3 regions of the Zhongshania aliphaticivorans genome follow, and region 2 is predicted to be linked to each of the others. Evidence: predicted binding sites of a transcription regulator. Region 2 holds the regulator's gene; each other region holds the start of a gene.
What was found. Region 2 encodes PhoB, which activates phosphate uptake and scavenging genes when phosphate is short. Its sites were predicted from a motif close to TGTCATAAANNTGTAACA; they were not measured.
Positions count from the first base shown of each region.

Region 1: a site for PhoB is predicted at 2,813-2,830, ahead of AZF00_RS06845 (porin). Genes of this name have one in related genera too.
Region 3: a site for PhoB is predicted at 4,417-4,434, ahead of AZF00_RS13645 (alkaline phosphatase PhoX). Genes of this name have one in related genera too.

Region 1 is NZ_CP014544.1:1,561,693-1,568,644, reverse strand. It holds gene AZF00_RS06865 (ISL3 family transposase) at 38-1,228, shown strand; tRNA gene AZF00_RS06860 (tRNA-Asp) at 1,464-1,540, opposite strand; tRNA gene AZF00_RS06855 (tRNA-Val) at 1,560-1,635, opposite strand; gene AZF00_RS19695 (hypothetical protein) at 1,774-1,899, shown strand; gene queD (6-carboxytetrahydropterin synthase QueD) at 1,929-2,285, shown strand; gene AZF00_RS06845 (porin) at 2,945-3,919, shown strand; gene AZF00_RS06840 (alkyl/aryl-sulfatase) at 4,270-6,270, shown strand; gene AZF00_RS06835 (iron-containing alcohol dehydrogenase) at 6,311-6,952, opposite strand, start outside.
Region 2 is NZ_CP014544.1:2,231,443-2,238,394, reverse strand. It holds gene purU (formyltetrahydrofolate deformylase) at 14-868, shown strand; gene phoB (phosphate regulon transcriptional regulator PhoB) at 954-1,661, shown strand; gene phoR (phosphate regulon sensor histidine kinase PhoR) at 1,671-2,981, shown strand; gene AZF00_RS09950 (PstS family phosphate ABC transporter substrate-binding protein) at 3,075-4,043, shown strand; gene AZF00_RS09945 (ABC transporter permease subunit) at 4,175-6,406, shown strand; gene pstA (phosphate ABC transporter permease PstA) at 6,447-6,952, shown strand, end outside.
Region 3 is NZ_CP014544.1:3,076,697-3,083,648, forward strand. It holds gene AZF00_RS13620 (urea amidolyase associated protein UAAP2) at 1-508, opposite strand, end outside; gene AZF00_RS13625 (urea amidolyase associated protein UAAP1) at 524-1,234, opposite strand; gene AZF00_RS13630 (ABC transporter ATP-binding protein) at 1,237-2,013, opposite strand; gene AZF00_RS13635 (ABC transporter permease) at 2,010-2,834, opposite strand; gene AZF00_RS13640 (putative urea ABC transporter substrate-binding protein) at 2,984-4,027, opposite strand; guanidine-I (ykkC/yxkD leader) riboswitch at 4,089-4,221, opposite strand; gene AZF00_RS13645 (alkaline phosphatase PhoX) at 4,528-6,351, shown strand; gene AZF00_RS13650 (Aq_1262 family (lipo)protein) at 6,419-6,952, shown strand, end outside.

The sequences.
Region 1 (6,952 bases), 670 kb from region 2:
CTGAATTTGCGAAGAAACAGTTTGATGGAGAATACCGATGTCCCACGCAGGAAGAATTATAGGCATACCTGGCCTTGAGATTGAACGGGTAGTCCGCAGGAAAGGGATCGAAGTCTGGGCAAAGCCTGTGCACAGGCCGCCTTGTAAGCATTGTCAGGGCAATGGCCTGAGGATTAAAGCCACGCATCTCAGGACGGTGAAGCACACTCGTCAGGGGAATCAAGTGATGACCTTGCACCTTCGAGTACCCAAGTACCATTGCCAGGAGTGTAAGCGCTATTTTCGTCACGCCTTTACCGGTATTCGTCCGCGTTTTCGCGCTTCAGAAGCCTATCGACTGGAAGTGTTCGAAGCCCACGATGGCGGTGTAACGCAGCGCAAGTTGTCTCGAACCCATCAAATCAGCCCAGCGACGGTAGAGCGTTGGTATCAGCACCATATTAAGCAAAAGCGTTCCGAGGGGGATCGCCGATATTGCCCTCGCGTATTAGGGATAGATGAGCATTTCTTTACCCGTAAAAAGGGTTATGCGACCACGCTTACCGACCTCAAGAATCACAAAGTGTTTGATGTCCAACTAGGACGATCAGAATTGAGTTTGCGCCGCTATTTAAAGGCCCTTGAGGGACGAGAGCGCGTTCAGGTTGTGGTGATGGATCTCTCGGAAACGTACCGCAGCATTGCCCGCCGCTACTTTCCCAATGCCGCGATCGTGGCTGACCGATTCCATGTGGTCAGGCTTATTAACCAGCACTTTTTAAGTGTCTGGAAGCAGCATGATCCTGAGGGCAGAAAGAACCGCGGTTTGATCAGTTTAATGCGTCGCCATCAATGGAATTTGCGGGATGAGCAGCACGCCAACCTTATGCAGTATTTGGCTGAGTACCCAGTGCTGCAAGCACTGTATGTGGCCAAGCAACGATTAATCCGATTTGTGTTGCTCAAGACCCTGACGCGCAAGAAAGCCAGCATCAAGTTGCCGGTATTCATGAAATTGCTTGATGAGCTAGCTGAGAGCCCGCTACGAGCGCTAGCTAACACATTGCGCTCCTGGTTGAAGCCCATTGTGGCCATGTGGCGATTTAGTAAAAGTAACGGAATAACTGAGGGCTTCCACAACAAAATGGAAATGATGACACGACGAGCGTATGGTTTTAGAAACTTTGAAAATTACAGGATGAGAGTGCTGGCCCACTGCGGGTGGGACGGAGTGATTAACAGGGTTTGATGAGTGCTATCCCCCGATAATGGGGTAGAGCCGAAAATTACAGGATGAGAGTGCTGGCCCACTGCGGGTGGGACGGAGTGATTAACAGGGTTTGATGAGTGCTATCCCCCGATAATGGGGTAGAGCCCGGCATTCTAACCAACTGAACTACCGGTCCAGAAACAGCATCAAACCTAATGCGATGCTGGCGCATCATTTAGGCAAGATAAAAATAGGGGAGGTCTAAATAAAAAGTTGGCGGACCGGACGGGACTCGAACCCGCGACCTCCGGCGTGACAGGCCGGCATTCTAACCAACTGAACTACCGGTCCGCATACTTTTACACGATAATGGTGGGTGATGACGGGATCGAACCGCCGACCCTCTGCTTGTAAGGCAGATGCTCTCCCAGCTGAGCTAATCACCCTTCTCATCAATCGAGTGAGGCGCATTCTACAGCAAACTCCCCCCCTGTCAAACACTCTGGGGAAGTTTTTTACATTTTCTTTAAAAAAAGCCTATAACACTGATTTTGCTCATTTTTTATACAGAAAGCAGGCGCCAAGTGGCACTCAAAAATTCATCATCGAGCACTGAACAAGCAACAAGCTGTACACCGCTGCCGGAGCTGATTACCATTGGCGCAAATTTGGCGCAGCATATTCGAACCTTAGCCACCGCCACCTATTAACTAGCCATTAAATTTGCCCGGAGCCCCACGTGGAAATATACAAAGACTTCACCTTTGAAGCTGCCCACCTACTCCCCAATGTTCCCCAAGGCCATAAATGCGGGCGACTCCACGGCCATAGTTTTTTAATCAGACTCTATATAGCTGGCGATATCGATCCACACACTGGCTGGCTGATGGACTTCTCCGATATCAAGCAAATATTTAAGCCTATATACGAGCAACTGGATCACAATTACTTAAATGACATACCGGGCCTCGAAAACCCAACAAGCGAAAATCTCGCTATTTGGATTTGGCAGCAATTAAAACCGATATTGAGTGCACTAAGTCAGGTCGAAGTACGAGAAACCTGCACCAGCGGATGCATTTACCGGGGCGAGTAGCGTTTAAAGCCTGCACCAGCACCGATCATAATTACGCACCACTGCCGCATAAGGGAAAATACGTAACACGTTACATTACTAAACTCTTGACGTAACACTTATTCACAGATAGGGATGAGCAGTCACAAATCCATTACTTAAGCGGTAATATTTAATACAGACATTTCAAAACACATGTAACTTGTTGTATTTTATAGAATTTATTAAAATGACTATTTTTTGAACAATTTGTTAAAGTCCCGATACGCTCTCCCTTTCAAGGCAGAACCTACAAGTTACCCACCAAGTTATCCACAGATACTGTGGACAACCTTGGGCAAATATTCATTCACGAGACGTTACCATAAGAAAAACGTTAGATATTCGCTCAAACTCAAAACCAGCGCATGAATGCAAGATTTTTTTTGAATTATTATTGCTGCAACAAGCGAAATATATCTTTACCTTGGCAGGCAATTAGTCTTGGCGGCGAAACAAGCAATTCAATGAAATATTAATGTAGCATTAGCGTCACAATTTTGTAGGATTGTCATATTTTTGTCATAAACTCCCCCCACAATACTCCCAGTCCAGAACGTTGCGTCACCAAAGCTCAGGTTCACGACATTAATAGAAGACTAAATCAATTAACCCATTTTGCTTTTTGCGGAGAGACATCCATGAAGCGTCTGTTATTACCAGCAAGTATCCTGCTCGCCAGTGGCGCCCAGCTAGCCCATGCCGACCTCAGTTTTTACGGCAAAGCCAATGTCTCTTACCAGCAGACCGACTTGGAGAGCAAAGACACTGAGCAGTGGGAGCTCAACAGTAATGCATCGCGCATCGGGCTAAAAGGCTCCACCCCTATTGATAACACTGGCCTCACCGTTATTTACCAAGCTGAATACGAAATTGCCGTAGACACCGGCACCGCCGACTCCAAAAGCGGCAACACCTTCAAACAGCGCAACACCTTTGTTGGTATTCAAGGCGACTTTGGTACCCTGAGCGCAGGCCAGTTCGATACCGCGACCAAATTACTCGGCAAAGAAGTAGACCAGTTTAACGACTTGGTTATTGGCGACATTAAAAACATCATGGAAGGTGAAAATCGCCAAAAGAACATCGTGCAATACTCCAGCCCCACCGTCCTCGGTGGCCTGAGTTTTACTGCAGCGGTATCTCCCGGCGAAAATCGCGACACCAATGAAGATAATGCCGCCGACGGCAATGTTTTCTCTGTGCAGTACCAAACCAAGCAGTTTTTGTTCGCTGTTGCTCATGACACCGACATCGAAGACTACGACACCACCCGCGCCATTTTCACCACCCGTCTTGGTCCAGTTGATCTCGGCGTGTTGGTTCAAACTGCAGAATTGGCTGGTGAAGTCGATTCCCAGCAAGAAGATAGCGCACTGATTAGCGCCGCATTTAATGCTAGCGACAAATGGGTATTAAAGGCGCAATACGGCGTTGGTGAAACAGAGCTAGTAACCGGTGACCAGGAAAAAACCCAAGCAGCCCTTGGCGCTGATTACAAATTAAGCTCGGCGCTGACTGTCTTTGCCTATGCCGCTCAAGTTGAAAATGACACTGTTGGCGCGATAAGCACCACCGACAGTACTGCTGGCGCTGGCATTTGGTTTAAGTTCTAAATCTGCCACAGCCCAAAAGCCCCGCCAGGCCCTGCCTCGCGGGGCTTTTTGCTATGTTAAAAAAGCCTCTCATCGCCGATAGTGTATATCGCTTAAAGGCCAAATCTCGCCCGACGACCTCAAATCACTCTGACGCTCGACACGACCGAGCAGCAATTGCAGTATGGATAAGACTGTTTGTCCAAAGCGTATTGCTTGCGCCCCCAGAACCCTTGGCTACACTTCATCCATGCCGCGCCAATCGCTATGGCATAACTGCGTACCGTTTATTAGCTCGGCAGCGCGGCCGACCGCGGCCTTAGCGTGCCTTCATTTATGTAAAGATGTTTGTAATGCGAGGACAAGCAGCAATGCCGATTATTGCCGTCACAAAAAAATATATGCCGGTACTGGCATTTAGCCTGCTAGCCGCCTGTGATCGCCCCGCGCCAATGACCGCCGCAAATGCCGATACCGACGCCTTTGGCAGCAGCGCGGCAACCGAGACGACAGCAAACATCAATCGCCAGGTTCTAAAAACGCTTCGACTTACTGACAAAGCGGATTTCGACGACGCCAGCCGTGGGCTAATTGCCCGACCAGACGCCCTCACCATTGAGGGACCAAACGGCAGTATCGCTTGGCAACCCGCAAGCTATGATTTTATCCTAGGTGAGGCACCCCCATCAGTAAACCCTAGCCTCTGGCGTCAGGCGCAACTCAATAATCTCCACGGCTTATTTAAAGTGACTGATGGAATCTACCAAGTTCGAGGGTTTGACTTGGCGAATCTGACCTTAATCGACGGCGAGCACGGCTGGATTGTGGTTGATCCGTTAACCAACAATCAAACAGCCGCAGCAGCCATCAATTTCGCATTTGAGCATCTGCCCAGAAAACCCATTAGCGCCATTCTGTTTACCCACAGCCACATCGATCATTTTGGCGGCGTGCTTGGCGCACTAGATGCAGGTCAGACCGACATAGCCAAGGTCCGCGTTATTGCCCCCCAGGGCTTTCTAGAAGAAGCCACCAGCGAAAACATGCTGGCCGGACCAACCATGATGCGCCGTTCAGATTATATGTATGGCAGCACACTGCCGCGAACCGAGCGAGGCCATGTGGATTCTGGGCTCGGCAAAGGCCCCTCCTACGGCAATATCAGCATTTTACCCCCCACCGAAACCATCGATCATACCGGCCAAACATTAACGATAGACGGCGTGGAGTTTGTTTTTCAGAATGTCTCCGGCTCCGAGGCACCAGCGGAATTCACCTTCTATTTGCCCGCGCACAAAGCGTTTTGCGGCGCGGAGCTTGTTTCACGCAATATGCACAACCTCTACACCTTGCGCGGTGCAAAAGTCCGCGACGCCCTCGCCTGGAGTGGGTTTATCGATGAGGCCAAAAATATGTTCAGCGCGGCAGACGTTTATTTTGCCAGTCACCACTGGCCAATTTGGGGTAGTCAACGTATCGCCAGCTTTTTAGAAATACAGCGTGACACCTATAAATATATTCACGACCAAACCCTACGGCTAGCCTACAAGGGCTATACCCCAAGCGAAATAGCCGAACAGATTAAACTGCCCGCCGCACTGCAAGAGAGCTTCGCCAACCGCGGTTACTATGGTAGCTTGCGGCACAATGCCCGCGCGGTATATCAACGCTATTTTGGTTGGTATGACGGCAACCCAGCCAACCTCGACCCCCTGCCACCGGAACAGGCTGCGCAGCATTATGTGGCGGCCATGGGCGGCGCCGAACAGGTACTGGCGTTGGCGCAAAGCGCGTTTGACGGCGGAGAATATCGCTGGACAGCAACCTTACTAAATCACCTAGTTTTCGCCCAGCCAGCTGACAGCGAGGCCAAGGCCCTGCTGGCCCGCAACTATGAGCAGCTAGGCTACCAAGCCGAATCTGCGCCGTGGCGCGACATTTATTTAACCGGCGCGAAAGAGCTTCGTCAGGGCAAACCTAAGAGCGCAGCCGAGCTGGCACTAGGCCGAGATATGGTTAAATTTGCCGCAAGATCAAATTTCTTCGATGTGATGGCCGCACAGCTAAATGCAGAGAAAGCCGAGGGATTGGCGATGACGATCAACTTCCATTTTACGGATCTGAACGAAAATCATGTCCTAACGCTAAAAAACTCGGTACTGCACCACACCCAGGCGGCTGCCGTAGAAAATGCCAATGCCACGCTTAAAATCAGCCACGATTTGTTTTTAGATTTGGTACTGGGCAATGCCTCACTTAAAAAGCTGATATTTTCCGATCAACTCTCTATCGAAGGCAGCAAAATTGACTTGGCGCGCTTTTTTGCGCTGCAAGACAAACCCCAAGGCGTGTTTGAGATCGTCCGCCCTTAAATACTAGTAAGCTAGGCCTGCCAAGGCAGGCCGCCCCCGATTAAGCTGGCAGTATTTTACGGACGATCGCCTCGCACTCTTCCTTACGCATGTATTTCGGCACCGGGTATCCGTACAGGCCATGAGATTCTTTCAACGCCCGCCGCGCCAACTCTTCAACCATCTCTGGTTTGAGCGCATCACTGCTTGTAGGGACACCAATGCGGCCCTCTAAAGACCGAACAGCCTCGATTAATTTTTTGGCGCGTTCTAGATCAGAGTCTGCATCACGACCAATATCCGCAGCAGCGGCAATACGCGCCATTTGCGGCGCCGCCGTGTCACAGTAAAAGTCCAAAACATGGGGCAGAAACAAGGCATTGGCCAGCCCATGAGGTATATGGCACAGCGCGCCTAACTGATGGGCAAGACCGTGAACATAGCCCACATTAGTCACTGTAAAGGCCGCACCGGCATAACAACTCGCTACGGCCATCGCCTCTCTTGCCTCAAGGTTCTCTCCGTCGTTTACTGCAGTTTCTAAATACCGAAAAATCATTGCCGTTGCGGCAAGAGACTTTTTCAAGGTTTCCTCGGTCGCTTCGGTTGCCAACGACGATTCAATCGCATGGGTTAAAGCGTCTATACCAGTCGCGGCGGTTATTGCCGGCGGCAATCCCGTCATTAAGCTTGCATCCAAGGC
Region 2 (6,952 bases):
TTGAGTGTTTTACATGGATCATACTTATCGTTTAGTGATTAGCTGTCCCGACCGCGTGGGCATTGTTGCGCGGGTTAGCCAATTTGTCGCGGAGCACGGCGGTTGGCTTACCGAGGCGAATTATCACGCAGATGCAGAAAGTAACTGGTTTTTTATGCGCAATGAGATTCGCGCGGAATCCTTAAAAGTTAGCGCTCAGGCCTGTCGCGAGGCCTTTGCGCCATTAGCGGCTGAATATGGCATGCACTGGGCGCTGGTCGATTCTGCTGTTAAGCGCAAGGTTGTAATACTGGCGAGTCACGCCTCCCACTGTCTGGCTGATATATTGCACCGTTGGCACAGTGGCGAATTAGACTGCGATATACCCTGTGTTATTTCTAACCACGAAAACCTGCGTAGCATGGTGGAGTGGCATGGTATTCCCTTTGAGTTTGTCGCCATTGACCCAAACAACAAAGCACCCGCACACGCCAAGATTATGGCGCTGGCCCAGAGCTATGAGGCAGATTGCGTGGTGTTAGCGCGCTATATGCAAATTATTCAGCCCGAGTTTTGCCAAGCTTATGCAGGGCGAATGATTAACATACACCATAGCTTCCTGCCCTCATTTATCGGCGCAAACCCCTATCAGAAAGCTTTTGATAGGGGGGTTAAGTTAATCGGTGCCACTTGCCACTACGTTACTGAGCGGCTGGATGAAGGTCCGATTATTGAACAAGACGTAATTCGGGTGTCCCATCGGCATAGCAAAGATGACCTTGTTAGACTCGGCAAGGACGTCGAAAAATCGGTGTTGGCGAGAGCGCTGCGCAACCACTTGGAAGATCGCGTTTTGGTGCATGGGAACAAGACCGTAGTGTTTGATTAATCAAGTGAAATTTAAACTGTCATAAAATTGTCACTTAAAATGGTTTTAATGCAGCCTACGAATTTTACAAAAAAAGGTTAATGGAATGACGTCAGCCACCATATTGATTGTCGACGATGAAACCGCAATCCGTGAAATGATACGGGTGGGTCTTGAATTGGCGGGTTATGAATGTCTGGAGGCAAGCAATGCCCAGGATGCCCACGGTATAATTGTTGATCAGCGCCCTGATCTTGTGCTGCTGGACTGGATGATGCCGGTCACTAGTGGTTTGGAATTGTTGCGGCGCCTACGCCGGGATGAACTGACCAGGGATTTGCTGGTGATTATGTTGACCGCCAAAGATGATGAAGACAATCGGGTGCAAGGTCTTGATGTCGGTGCCGATGACTATATCACCAAGCCTTTTTCGTCTCGTGAGCTGATGGCGCGCATTAAAGCCATTATGCGTCGATCGACAAATCGTGACGAGGAAGAAAGTATCGAAGTCGCGGGGCTGAAATTAGACCCCAGTAGCCACCGAGTATTTGTTGATGCAACTCCATTAGATATGGGGCCCACCGAATTTAAATTATTAAAATTCTTTATGACTCATCAGGAGCGAGCGTATAGTCGCGGCCAGCTTCTTGATCAGGTATGGGGCACCAATGTTTACGTTGAAGAGCGTACGGTCGATGTCCATATTCGTCGCCTTCGCAAAGCATTGCAAACTGAGCTAAGAGACTGCGGCCTTTTAATTCAAACAGTTCGTGGAACCGGTTACCGGTTTTCGACAACAGGTGTCTGCGCATAGCGCAAAATAATGCGGTATTACAGTTGGAAGGCAGAATTATTGCGGGTCGGCATACCACTCCTAGTGGTTGCGGCAGGCTGCGCGTTATTCGATCTTGGGCTATTGCCGCTATTGGCGGCGGCGTTGTTGGCATGCGCGTGGCTGTTGCGGCATTTACAGCGGTTGTCTGACTGGCTGTATAGCGGCGCGAAGTCAGATCCACCAGAGGCTGCAGGGATGTGGGGTCAAGTTTTTGATGTAATCTACGATATGCAGCGGGAATCGTCGCAGGACAGTGACCGCTTGCAGGCAATGATTGATTATTTGCACGCTTCGTTTGCCTCGATGTCGGACGCGGTAGTCATGCTTGATCCCTACGGCAATATCGAGTGGTGTAATGCCTCTGCCCACGATTTATTGGGTTTAAGAGAAGAGGGTGATAAAGGCCGTCAGCTGGTTAATTTGCTGCGCAGTCCGGCGTTTCTCCGCTATTTCGAGGCTGAGCGCTATCAAGCCCCGCTGGAAATGGTGTCGCCAGTCAATGGCCTCATTAATTTGAGTATTAGCGTCAGCTTCTTTGGTAAGCGCAATCGTCTTTTGTTTGCCCGCGATGTCACCCGAACCCACCGCTTAGAACAAATGCGCAAGGATTTCGTTGCTAATGTCTCCCATGAGTTGCGCACGCCACTCACGGTTATTAACGGGTACCTAGAGACGTTTTCTGAGCATGGCGGTGCAAATCCCCGCTGGGACAGAGCTGTGGATCAAATGCTGCAGCAATCTCGGCGCATGAATCTATTGATTCATGACCTGATGATGCTGTCGCGTTTGGAGTCGGTACCGAAATTGGCCGACGAGAGTGTCATTCAGCTGCGTCCCTTGATGGAAATGATTCGCGAAGAGAGCGGCACGGCGGCCAAGAGTGCCCGGCGTATTGAAATTGAATGTGACGATAATATTGCAATTAATGGCAATCCAAATGAATTGCGCAGTGCATTTTCAAATTTAGCGGTCAATGCGGCGCGCTACACTAAGGAGAATGATCGAATCATCCTGCGCTGGTATCAGGATGATTACCACGCCTATTTTGAAGTGGAAGACACCGGTATCGGCATCGAGCCCCAATACATTCCTCGATTAACCGAACGATTTTACCGCGTCGATCAGAGCCGATCCCTTGATACAGGGGGCACTGGCCTTGGTTTGGCAATAGTTAAGCATGTGCTGATTCGTCACCGAGCTGAATTGCGAATTCGCAGTGTGCCCGGTAAAGGCAGTGTCTTTACCTGTGTTTTTCCTAAGTCGGTGGCGGTGCCTGTTAAGGCGAAGCAGCTAAACTGAGCGCAATTATTACAGTCTCTGTCACAAAGTTGTCATAATTCGACTATAAAGTAGCTTCACTGAAGTAGCTTACATTGGTTTAGGAGTGTCGAAGTGAAGATTAAATATTTAGTAGCAAGTGCAGTTGTGGCCGCGTCTGCAGTGGGCGCAGTTGCTGATACCCGCGTGGACAGCGCTTTGCCAGACTACGTCACCGTGTCTGGTGTGTCAGGTAATTTGTCCAGCGTCGGCTCAGATACCCTAGCCAATTTAATGACCTTGTGGGGCGAAGACTTCAAACGTAACTACCCCAATATTAATATCCAAATCCAAGCCGCAGGTTCATCTACGGCGCCACCGGCTTTAACTGAAGGCACCTCGAATATCGGCCCCATGAGCCGTAAAATGAAGGACAAAGAACTTGAGTCCTTTGAAACCAAGTTTGGCTATAAGCCCACCGCAGTTCCTGTCGCAATCGACGCCTTAGCTGTTTTTGTTCACAAGGATAACCCGATTGCTGGCATGACCATGGCGCAGGTCGATGCGGTATTCTCCAGTACCCACAAGTGCGGTCATAGCGCGAATGTGAACACCTGGGGTGGACTAGGCATGACTGGCGGCTGGAAATCGCGCGATATCCAAATGTTTGGCCGTAACTCTGTGTCGGGTACCTACGGGTACTTTAAAGAAGAAGCGCTGTGTAAAGGTGATTTTAAAAATGGCGTGAACGAGCAGCCTGGCTCTGCGTCGGTTGTGCAGTCGGTTTCGACGTCTATTAACGGTATTGGTTATTCTGGGATTGGTTACAAAACCTCCAGTGTTCGCGCCGTACCGCTGGCCAAAGATGAAAAGAGCAGTTTTGTAGACGCTAACGCTGAAAATGCGACTAAAGGCAGCTATCCCTTGTCTCGTTTCCTCTACGTTTACGTGAATAAGGCGCCGAACAAGCCGCTAGCGCCGCTGGAGCGTGAGTTCATAAAGTTGGTTTTGTCTAAGCAAGGTCAGGAAGTAGTGGTTAAGGACGGTTATATCCCATTACCCGCCAGCGTTGTAGCGAAAATTAAAGCCAAGCTCGAGCTATAACGCCAGTTTTTACTGGTGATGCAAATGCCGCAGAATGGATTCGCGGCATTTTTTTTGTAGAAAGACCGTCTGTCATATTAATGTAATAAATTTGTCATATTGTATGCGCAGGTTTATAGAGAGCGAAATACATGAGTCAGTCTGAGGTTCGAGCTACCGCTTCCGCTTATCGTCAGTGGCGTAAAGTCAAAGATGGTATGGCAACGGCTACGATCACCGCGGGTGGTATAAGCGTACTCTTTGCGATACTGCTGATCTTTTTCTATCTTCTCTTTGAGATTATGCCGCTATTTGAGTCGGCCTCACTGGAGGACGGCAATGAGTTTTCTGCTAATAGCCAAGCTCCCAGCCTGTATTTGGCAATGGAAGAGCAGGCGGAAGTGGGTTTTAGCTTAGACGGTTCAGGTCGGGCAGACTTTTTCCAAACCAACGACGGCAAATTACTGCTCAGCAAAGCTATTCCGCTGAATGGCGCCGAGATAAGCAGCTTCGCCTTAGACTCTGAGGTAAGCCGGATATTTGCACTTGGCTTAAGCAATGGCCGAGTGGTTATAGCCAAGCATGATTACCGCACCAGCTTCCCGAACGATAAACGCCTAATTAGTCCGGAATTACGTTTCCCCTATGGCGAGCAAAGTTTGTTGCTGAGTGAAGAGGGTCCTATAGATCAACTGGCAATTAGCGATAGTGACGACGAGCTGCTGCTAGTGGCGGTGAGTAATGGCAAGCTTATTGGGCGCCGCTGGGTAAAAGAAGAAGATTTTCTTAGCGAAGAAGTGACTTTAGTTGAAGAGTCGGTTGATCTGCCAGTATTAGATATGAGTGCTGATCGAGTGCTCGTTGGGCCAGATCAACAATGGCTTTACGTCATGAGCAACGATGGCGGTTATCGACTCATCGACTTACGTCGCGTGAATGTCGCTGATCGCGGCTACCTTTTTGACAGCGGCAAACTAAACGAAGCGCGCTTCTTGCTCGGCGGAATATCGCTGCTGACCGCCAGTGACCACGGCGAAGTGGGCCAGTGGTTTGTGGTGCGCGACAGCGAACGAGAATCGGGCTACCGCTTACAAGCGGTAAGGAAATTTGAGGTGCCCAAAGGCAGTGGTGCCACCTTGGTTACTGAGCATCGTCGCAAGGGCTTTGTCAGCGTTAGTAAAGAAGGTCATTTGGATTTATTTTACACGACCTCGCACCGCCGTCTGCTCAATGCCGATTTAGACGTGGGGCGAATCAGCGCTATCGCCATTTCGCCGCGGGCAGATATGCTCTTGATCGAGAATGAGAGTGGAACTCGCTACAGCTATAAACTTCACAATGAACACCCCGAACTGTCGTGGTCAGCGCTGTGGAGTAAAGTGTGGTACGAAAGCTATCCCGAGCCGGATTATGTTTGGCAGTCTTCGGCGTCCACCAATGATTTCGAACCTAAATACAGCTTTGCGCCATTGGCTTTCGGCACGCTTAAAGCTGCTTTTTACGCCATGCTTATCGCTGCGCCCTTGGCAATATGTGGCGCGATTTACACCGCTTATTTTATGGCCCCGGCACTGCGTAGAAAAGTAAAACCCCTTATCGAGTTAATGGAGGCGTTACCTACTGTAATTCTCGGTTTTCTTGCCGGTTTATGGCTGGCACCATTTATTGAAAAAAATATGCCTGCGGTATTTTCAATGTTTTTGATTTTACCCTTTGGAATTTTGTTATTTGCTTGGTGCTGGTCAAAAGTCCCGATAAGTTTGCGACGACTAGTCCCCGACGGCTGGCACCCAGTGCTACTTGTGCCGGTTGTGCTTGGCATTGTTAGCGCGTGCGTCCTTTTGGGCGCGCCAATGGAACGTGCGTTTTTTGGCGGCGATATGCGCGCTTGGCTTACCAGTGATATGGGCGTGTCCTTCGACCAGCGCAATGCCTTGGTGGTTGGTATTGCCATGGGCTTTGCGGTAATTCCGACCATATTTTCGATTGCCGAAGACGCGATATTTTCGGTGCCAAAACACCTCAGTTATGGCTCTTTGGCGCTGGGCGCGACCCCGTGGCAGAGTTTAGTCGGGGTCGTTATGCCAACGGCAAGCCCCGGTATTTTCTCGGCGCTGATGATTGGTATGGGTAGGGCGGTAGGTGAAACCATGATCGTACTGATGGCCACCGGCAACACACCAATTATGGATGCAAATATCTTTGAAGGCATGCGCACGCTCGCGGCGAATATCGCCGTAGAAATTGGCGAGACTGAAGTCGCTAGCTCCCATTATCGAATTTTGTTCTTGGCAGCATTTGTGTTGTTCATGTTTACCTTCTTTGTGAACACGATTGCGGAAACAGTGCGTCAGCGCCTGCGCCTGCGTTACGGAAATCTTTAGTATTACTGTCGCAGTAGGCTGAACTACAGGAAATTTACCAATGTCTTTGCACGATGATAACAAGCAGGGCCTCGTCGAGTGGTGTAAACGCGGCGAACCCATGATTTGGATGAATGCAGCCGCGGTTACTGTGAGTACACTCGCCGTTATCGGCTTATTGCTCCTGTTAGCCGTACGCGGGTTTGGCCATTTTTGGCCTGCATCGGTCGTACAGGCGCAATACAGCTTGCCTGGCGAGTCCTCGGTTCCGATCTTGGCGGAGCGAGTCGAAGCCGAGAGTGTGCCCATTGAACAGCTCTTGAGTGCAGGTTTTAAAATCAATGCCGATGAAGCTTTTGTTAAGCGTGAGCTGGTTAAGGTGGGGAACCGCGACGTCGGCGGCGCGGATTTTCAGTGGGTAATCACTCGTCATCTTGAGAACCCAGAATACCCAGTTGATGCGGTGGTTGTAGAGCGCCGAGAATGGGGTAATTTTTACGGCTTCTTGCGCGAGGTGAAAGAGCAGGGGCAGGTTGTGGCTAGCGGCTCTGACGATGCTGGTTCGGT
Region 3 (6,952 bases), 850 kb from region 2:
AAATACCGTCGGCAAAACTCAGGCCGCCCGCTTCGGTTACCGGCACATTCATAAAGAAATTAATGTTATGACTGATGTCGCGTTTGCTCAGACCGTACTCGGGCTTTTCGGCAATGGCGAGCATCCAGCTGTCACGGCAGGCGTGCATGCAGCGCTTTTCTAAATCGTAGCGCACGGTATTGCTCTCGGTGGCGCAGGCGCCGCCCAAGGTGTCGTGGCGCCCGCAGGTGTCGGCGACAATTTCGAGCATGGCGCGATTTTCATTGCTGCGCAAAATGGAACCGGCAGTGAGGTAGACATTGCCCTGTTCGCGAATGGTATCGGTCGCGCTATAGCGCTCACTGGGATTCGCCGCGCTATAAAACAAGGTGTCTGCAGCTTGGTTACCTTCTAAATCTAAAATCCGAAAGGTTTGCCCCGCATCAACTTTGCCGAGGTAATAATCGCCCGCGCCGACGGTCATCGAAAACACGGCGGTGTCGGCCTGTAATTGACTTGCTTTAATCATCTTCAATCCTCCGCCTTAGGCGCCCAAGTAATACAGGGCGTTATTGGCAAAACCCCGCGCATTTTCTGGGCAGTGGTTTAGGCATTCGTCATCCTCGGCAACGGCGGCGGCCAAATCAAGCTCGATACCAATGCGGTGTTTTGGATATGTCTCTGCCTTGCTATAGGGATGGGGGCAGCTATGCAGTAGGACCAAGGTATCCATTTCAAAGCGCAGCGTGACCGTGTCGCCAATATTGCTGCCCGACGGCGCCAAGGCCATATTGCCCTCGGCGTCGGTCATCACTTTGCTAAACCAATTGAGATTAGCCGCCATGTCTGCCGCGCCTAAACCGTATTTGGCCAGCTCGACCAGAAAGGCATCGTAGCCATTTTGGTGCCAGTCGTTGCGGTCAGTTTGGTAGTCCCGCGCGCCCCATTTCTCGGCAATATGACTGGCGTGGCTATTGCCACATACCGTGTCGTGCCAGCCAAAACTGTCTGAGGTAATTGATGCAAAAATTCGGCCCATATCCGAGTACAGGCAATGGCCCTGAGTTAATTTAAAGGTGTGCTGGCACTTGAGTGTGTCGGGTGCGTTATAGCGCTCCAGTAAATTGCGGGGGTTGTAAAACAACATTCCGACATTGCTAGCACCGCTTAAATCCCGCAGGGTCAGTTGCGTACCCCGCCGCAGCTCCAGTGACCAGTGGCCACCTGGCGCTAATTCTGTTGTGTAATTTTGCATTGCTATATTTCCTCCGCCTGCTTATTGGCAGACAGACTCCCGTCTATTTCTTCAAGTAATTCTGGTTCGCAGGCGCCGACCGGCAGGTCGTAGGTAATACCTGCGCCATAGGCATTGGGGGCCTGTGGGTCGACCCGCAGTTTGTCGAATACCCACAGACGGGTGCCAAGGTGAAAGCCTTCTTTTAGATCGTGGGTGACCATAAACACGGTGAGTTTGTGTTTGCGCCACAAATTTAAAACCAGCTCGTGCATATCGGCGCGAATACCGGGGTCGAGGGCACCAAAGGGTTCGTCTAATAATAAAATGCGCGGTTTTAAAATAAGGGCTTGAGCAATCGCCAAGCGCTGACGCATGCCCCCAGACAGTTCATCTGGGTAGCGATGCAACATGTGACTTAAGCCAACAATATTGAGTAAGTCTGCCGCCTCTTCCCGCGCGGCTTTCTTCCCTGCGCCCCATAAAAAACCTAATTTACTGCGTTCAAAAGCGCGGGCAATCGCCACGTTTTCTAATACTGTTAAGTGCGGAAAAACCGAGTACTGCTGAAATACCACACCGCGACCCGAATCGGGTTCGTTCGGTATTGCTTTGCCGTCCAGCAAAATACTACCTTGCGACGGCGAATCAGTGCCCAGTAGCATTCGCAAGAAAGTGCTTTTACCGCAGCCAGAGGCACCAACCAGGGTAACGAACTCACCTTCTTTTACCGTGGCCGAAATATTTTCCAAAATAATGTTGTCGTCGAAGCGTTTCCAAACATTGCGAATTTCAATCATGACTTGCCCTCCTGCTGGGCATGCCAAGGGAAGGCAACGGCGCTGAGTTTGGCGAGGGCGTAATCGATAATAAAGGCCAGCAGGGCGATCCACGCCACATAGGGCAGGATCACATCCATAGACAAATAGCGCCGAACTAAAAACACGCGGTAGCCCAAGCCGTCAGTCGAAGCGATGGCCTCAGCAGCAATTAGGAATAACCACGCCGAGCCCAAGGACAAGCGCACTGCATCTATCAAGCGCGGCAGCAATTGCGGAATTAACACCCGCACAATAATTTGCCAGCTATTGGCACCCAAGGTTTGGGCTTTGACGAGTTGCTCGCGAGGAATTTCTAAACTGCGCTTTTGAATATCGCGGGCGATAAACGGGGTAATACCAATGGCGATCAAGGCAACTTTAGACACCTCGCCCAAGCCGAACACAATAAACAATACTGGCAACAAGGCCATTGGCGGCACCAGCGACACCACGGTAAGCAGCGGCGCAAAGCTGGCATTGACGACCGGCAAGGCGCCGGTCAGCAAACCGAATAACATACCCAGAGACGCGGCTATCGCCATACCAATGCCCAAACGACGCAAACTGCTTAGGGTGTCTTGCCAAAATAAATAGTCGCCACTGCGCTTGCTCGGCTCAAAGGCCAAGCGATTAATAGCATCGCCCATTTGGGTGAAGCTCGGCAGTAATTTGTCTTGGGGGTTTTCAGCAAGCCGCGCGTCAGATGCCGAGATATACAGCAGTAAAATCACTGCAAAAGGCAGTAGGGCTAGACCAATCCGCCATACTCGACTGGGTCGTACATTGATCAGTCGTTTCATAAATTTGCTAAACCCGAGTGCATACGCTGTTGGCAAAGCGAAAGGTGGTTGAAGGTAGGCGCATCCCTGCGCCTGATTGTTGTTACCCGTAATCTACAGGCTTAGTCTCCCTCCCTGTTGTTGGAGGGTGATCTCGTCAAACGCGAGATTTACAGTTTGCCGTCTGCCGCCATTTGCATATAGCTGGGGTCAAAACGGAGTTTGATATTGGCTTTGTTACCATAAACACCAGATGGGGTTTCAATGCCGATAAAGCCAGCGTCGGGTGCACCGTCACCTAGCAAGCCGTGGGCAAAGGAAAATTCCGCCACATTCTTCATGGTGGTTTTTAAGGCCGCACTCTTGGTAAAGGCAACTGCTTCTGCGGGCGTGTAAAACATTTGGGTACTCGCCAACTGGGCTTCGTAACCGGCTAAATCGGTGCCCGATGCCACACCCATGGTAGTGCGCGCTGCAATTCCGGTTTTATCCTTGGCGCTCATGGTGGCCATGATTTCATACCATGCGCCGGTCAATGCTTTGCCCAATTTCGGATTGGCTTTCAAGACCTCGGTGTTAATAACCATTAAGTCGATTATTTCACCTGGAATTTGCGAGGAATCAAAAACCTTATTCGCTCCTGGCATGCTGGTAATTTCGCTAAGCAGTGGATTCCACGTTGCCACCGACGTAACCCCGTCGGTGGGGAATACCGCGACCATATCAGCGTCGGAGGTGTTTACCACGGTAACGTCTGACTCGCTCATGCCCACGCTCTCTAAACCGCGAGCGAGCAGGTAGTGAGAAACGCTCAGCTCAACCAAATTTACGCGCTGACCTTTAATGTCTTTGAGTTTGTCGGAGCCTTTTAAGACCACACCGTCATTGCCGTTAGAGAAGTCGCCAACAATCAGGGCCGTGCTATCGACGCCGCCAGCAGCAGGAATGGTGAGGGCATCCATATTGGTCATGGCGCAGGCGGCAAATTCGCCCGTGGTGTATTGGTTAATGGATTCGATGTAATCGTTGATTTGTACCACTTCGATATCGAGGTCGTACTTTTTAGCCCACTTATCCATGATCTTCTGCTCGGCGGCATAGCCCCAAGGCATCCAACCCACATAAATTGACCAACACACCTTAAAGCTATCGGTAGCTGCAGCAGAAAACGAAGAAAATGTGAGTGTAAGCAGTAAAGCGGAAAGTCGCTTCATCGTTGAACCTCCAGAGGTTTCACACGGTTTCATAGAGCACTCCTGGCGCATATCGCCGTTCGTCTCCCGGGCTTTTGTCCCGCCGTGTAACCTTCTTGCAGCCTAGCCACGTACTCTGAAGGTCGAAAGCTCTCGGACCAGTCGTTGCTTTACCTATAGAAATAGTCGCAACCGGAACCCTAGCTTTCCATTTTTTGTGTCGTGTCCAATGCCACCAAGAGTGCGGACACAAAACACTATACACATTACATGCCAAACACCGTAATGGCCCATTATTAATACATTAACGGTAATTTAAAGGCAAATAAGGCATCCAATAAGTGCAAATTAGTGCACCAAATAAGGATGGACGCACCATATTGAGTCGCTCATGTTTTGGCTGAGCGCCTTGTCATAAAAACGCACTAATACTGACATTTTATCGTCCCTATTCTGTAACAGCCCCCACCTACACTGATGCGGTTTTAAATATCTCCTACCCACCAACGACGGGAATAATTATGAAAAGGGCATTATTACAACTCTCTATAGCGAGCATTCTCGCAGCGGGCCTGAGCGCTTGTGGCGGTGACGATGGTGACCGCGGCCCCGCCGGTGTAGACGGCGCCGCTGGCAACCCAGGTTCGGCTGGCGCGCCAGGATCAGCTGGTGCACCCGGCGCAAATGGAAATGATGGCAAGGACGGCCTAGAAGGTGCAGCCCTAAAGCGTTTTGCCTCAGCGCCATTGGGTGCGGAGTTTACCGGCTTGTTCGTTAATAGCGACGGCGTGTTGTTCAGCAACATCCAGCACCCAAGCGGCTCCAACACCACCATGGATGTCGACGGCAAGACTATTGATAAGGGCACCATCGGCGCATTTATGAATGTCGATGTAAATAATCTCGGCAATGTCGCCGCCATGGACTTCCCTATTACCACCGCCGATAAAGAGCGAGTACTCAGCGCCGCCGGTACCTACATGGTACTGGCGCAGCAAAACGATGACCTCGCCAGCGGCAAACAAATGGGCGACATCGTTGCGGCAGATGGCAGCACGGTATTAAAAAGCTCTAACGACCCCGACTTTAACGCGGCGGTTTCTGATGGCGGCACCGGTTACTTTCTGTATTCCAACTGGGAAGATCGACCCGGCGGCATGAGCCGCATCAAACTGAGCAGTACCTATGCGGTTACTCAGGAGGGAATGTTAGATTTCTCGTCTGTTAAAGGCACGTGGGTTAACTGCTTTGGCACATTGAGCCCCTGGGGCACGCCATTAACATCTGAAGAGCTGTATTTTGACAACACCGCCAACTGGTATAGCGCCACCAACAACGAAGCCAAATCCATTGCCGAATATCGCGGTTTCCCAACCGACGGCAGTGGTAACTGGGGCAATCCCTACGACTACGGTTATATCGTAGAAATTGGCACCGGCGGCACTGTTGCCGCTGCTGACGTGGCCAATGTCACCATGAACAAGCTAGAACTCATGGGCCGCTTCTCCCACGAGAACGCGGTAGTCATGCCAGATTTACGCACTGTGTTCTTAAGCGATGACGGCAGCGGCACCGTATTGTTTAAGTTTGTAGCAGACAACCCCAGCGACATGAGCTCAGGTTCACTCTACGCAGCTAAAGCTACGCAATCTGCCGGTGTTAAGGACCCTGCTGAAGCCGCTTTCGCCATTGAGTGGATTAATATCGCCACGGGTAATGAAGCCACCATCGAAGCGGCTATCGCTAGCTTTAACGGCACTTTAGCCGATGCCAAGCAAATTACCACACAGCAAATCAATGACTACGCCGAGTCAAAATTGAACGCCGACCTCGACACTAGCGGCACGGTGGCCAGCAATCCGTTTACTGACGACCGTATTGGTTTTCTTGAGAGCCGCAAAGCAGCCGCAGCAATGGGTGCAACTGCCGAGTTCAATAAAATGGAAGGCGTTAATATCAACTTCGGTCTTGCCGATAGTTGGTGGAATAACGGCGCCGCCGATGGCAAACAAGCCTATATGTATATGGCCATGTCCGACACCACGAGCACCATGTCAGATAGCAGCGGCGCAATTCAGCTAGACGGCACTCACGGCAAATGTGGCGCGGTTTACCGAATGAAACTGGTCAAAAACAGTGCAGGCTTAGTCGATATCAAGACCCTCTCACCGGCGATTGTTGGCGGCCCCTACGACGGCAGCCGCAGCACCAACCGCTGTAACATAAATAACATATCCAACCCCGATAATCTGGTGGTTCTCGACGATGGCCGAGTATTAATCGGTGAAGACACCGGTAATCACCAAAACAATATTATTTGGTTGTTTGAAGACCCCGCTCTGTAAAACCCGCGTGTTACAGCAGTTTAGAGGGCGGATTTATCCGCCCTCTTTTTTTATTGGTAAGGAATCCATGAAAGCGCTCATTCTTATTTTTCTTTTCATTTTAGCCGCCTGTGACGCATCGCCTAAAGACAAGCTAAATGCAGTACAGCACGAACCAGTGGCAACAGATGCTAGCGTGCTAACACAGCTCAAATTTCCCCGAACAATTGCGGCCGGTAGTCAGGGGATATTACGCCTACCACCGAGCGACACCCTCTACAATGCCGAGGCAGTGATTCCCCCCCAGTGCTATACCAAGCACGAAGGGCAATACAACCCCTGCATGACCTGCCACCAGAGCTACCCCTACCGCAGCCGCCCCAACACTATGAACGACAGCAATTTGCAAAGCGTGTATGCCTTTTCTGATTTGGGCCTAAGCAACCATTGGCAAAATTTATTTGAAGATCGTCGGCAAACAATGGCTGAGATCAGCGACCAACAGGTTATCGATTATCTTTACACCGACAATTACAGCCCATTAATTGATCAACTAAAAAACACGACGGATTGGCAGGGCCCCATTCCCGAGATTAAAAATTTGCACCTAGGCGCGGCGGCC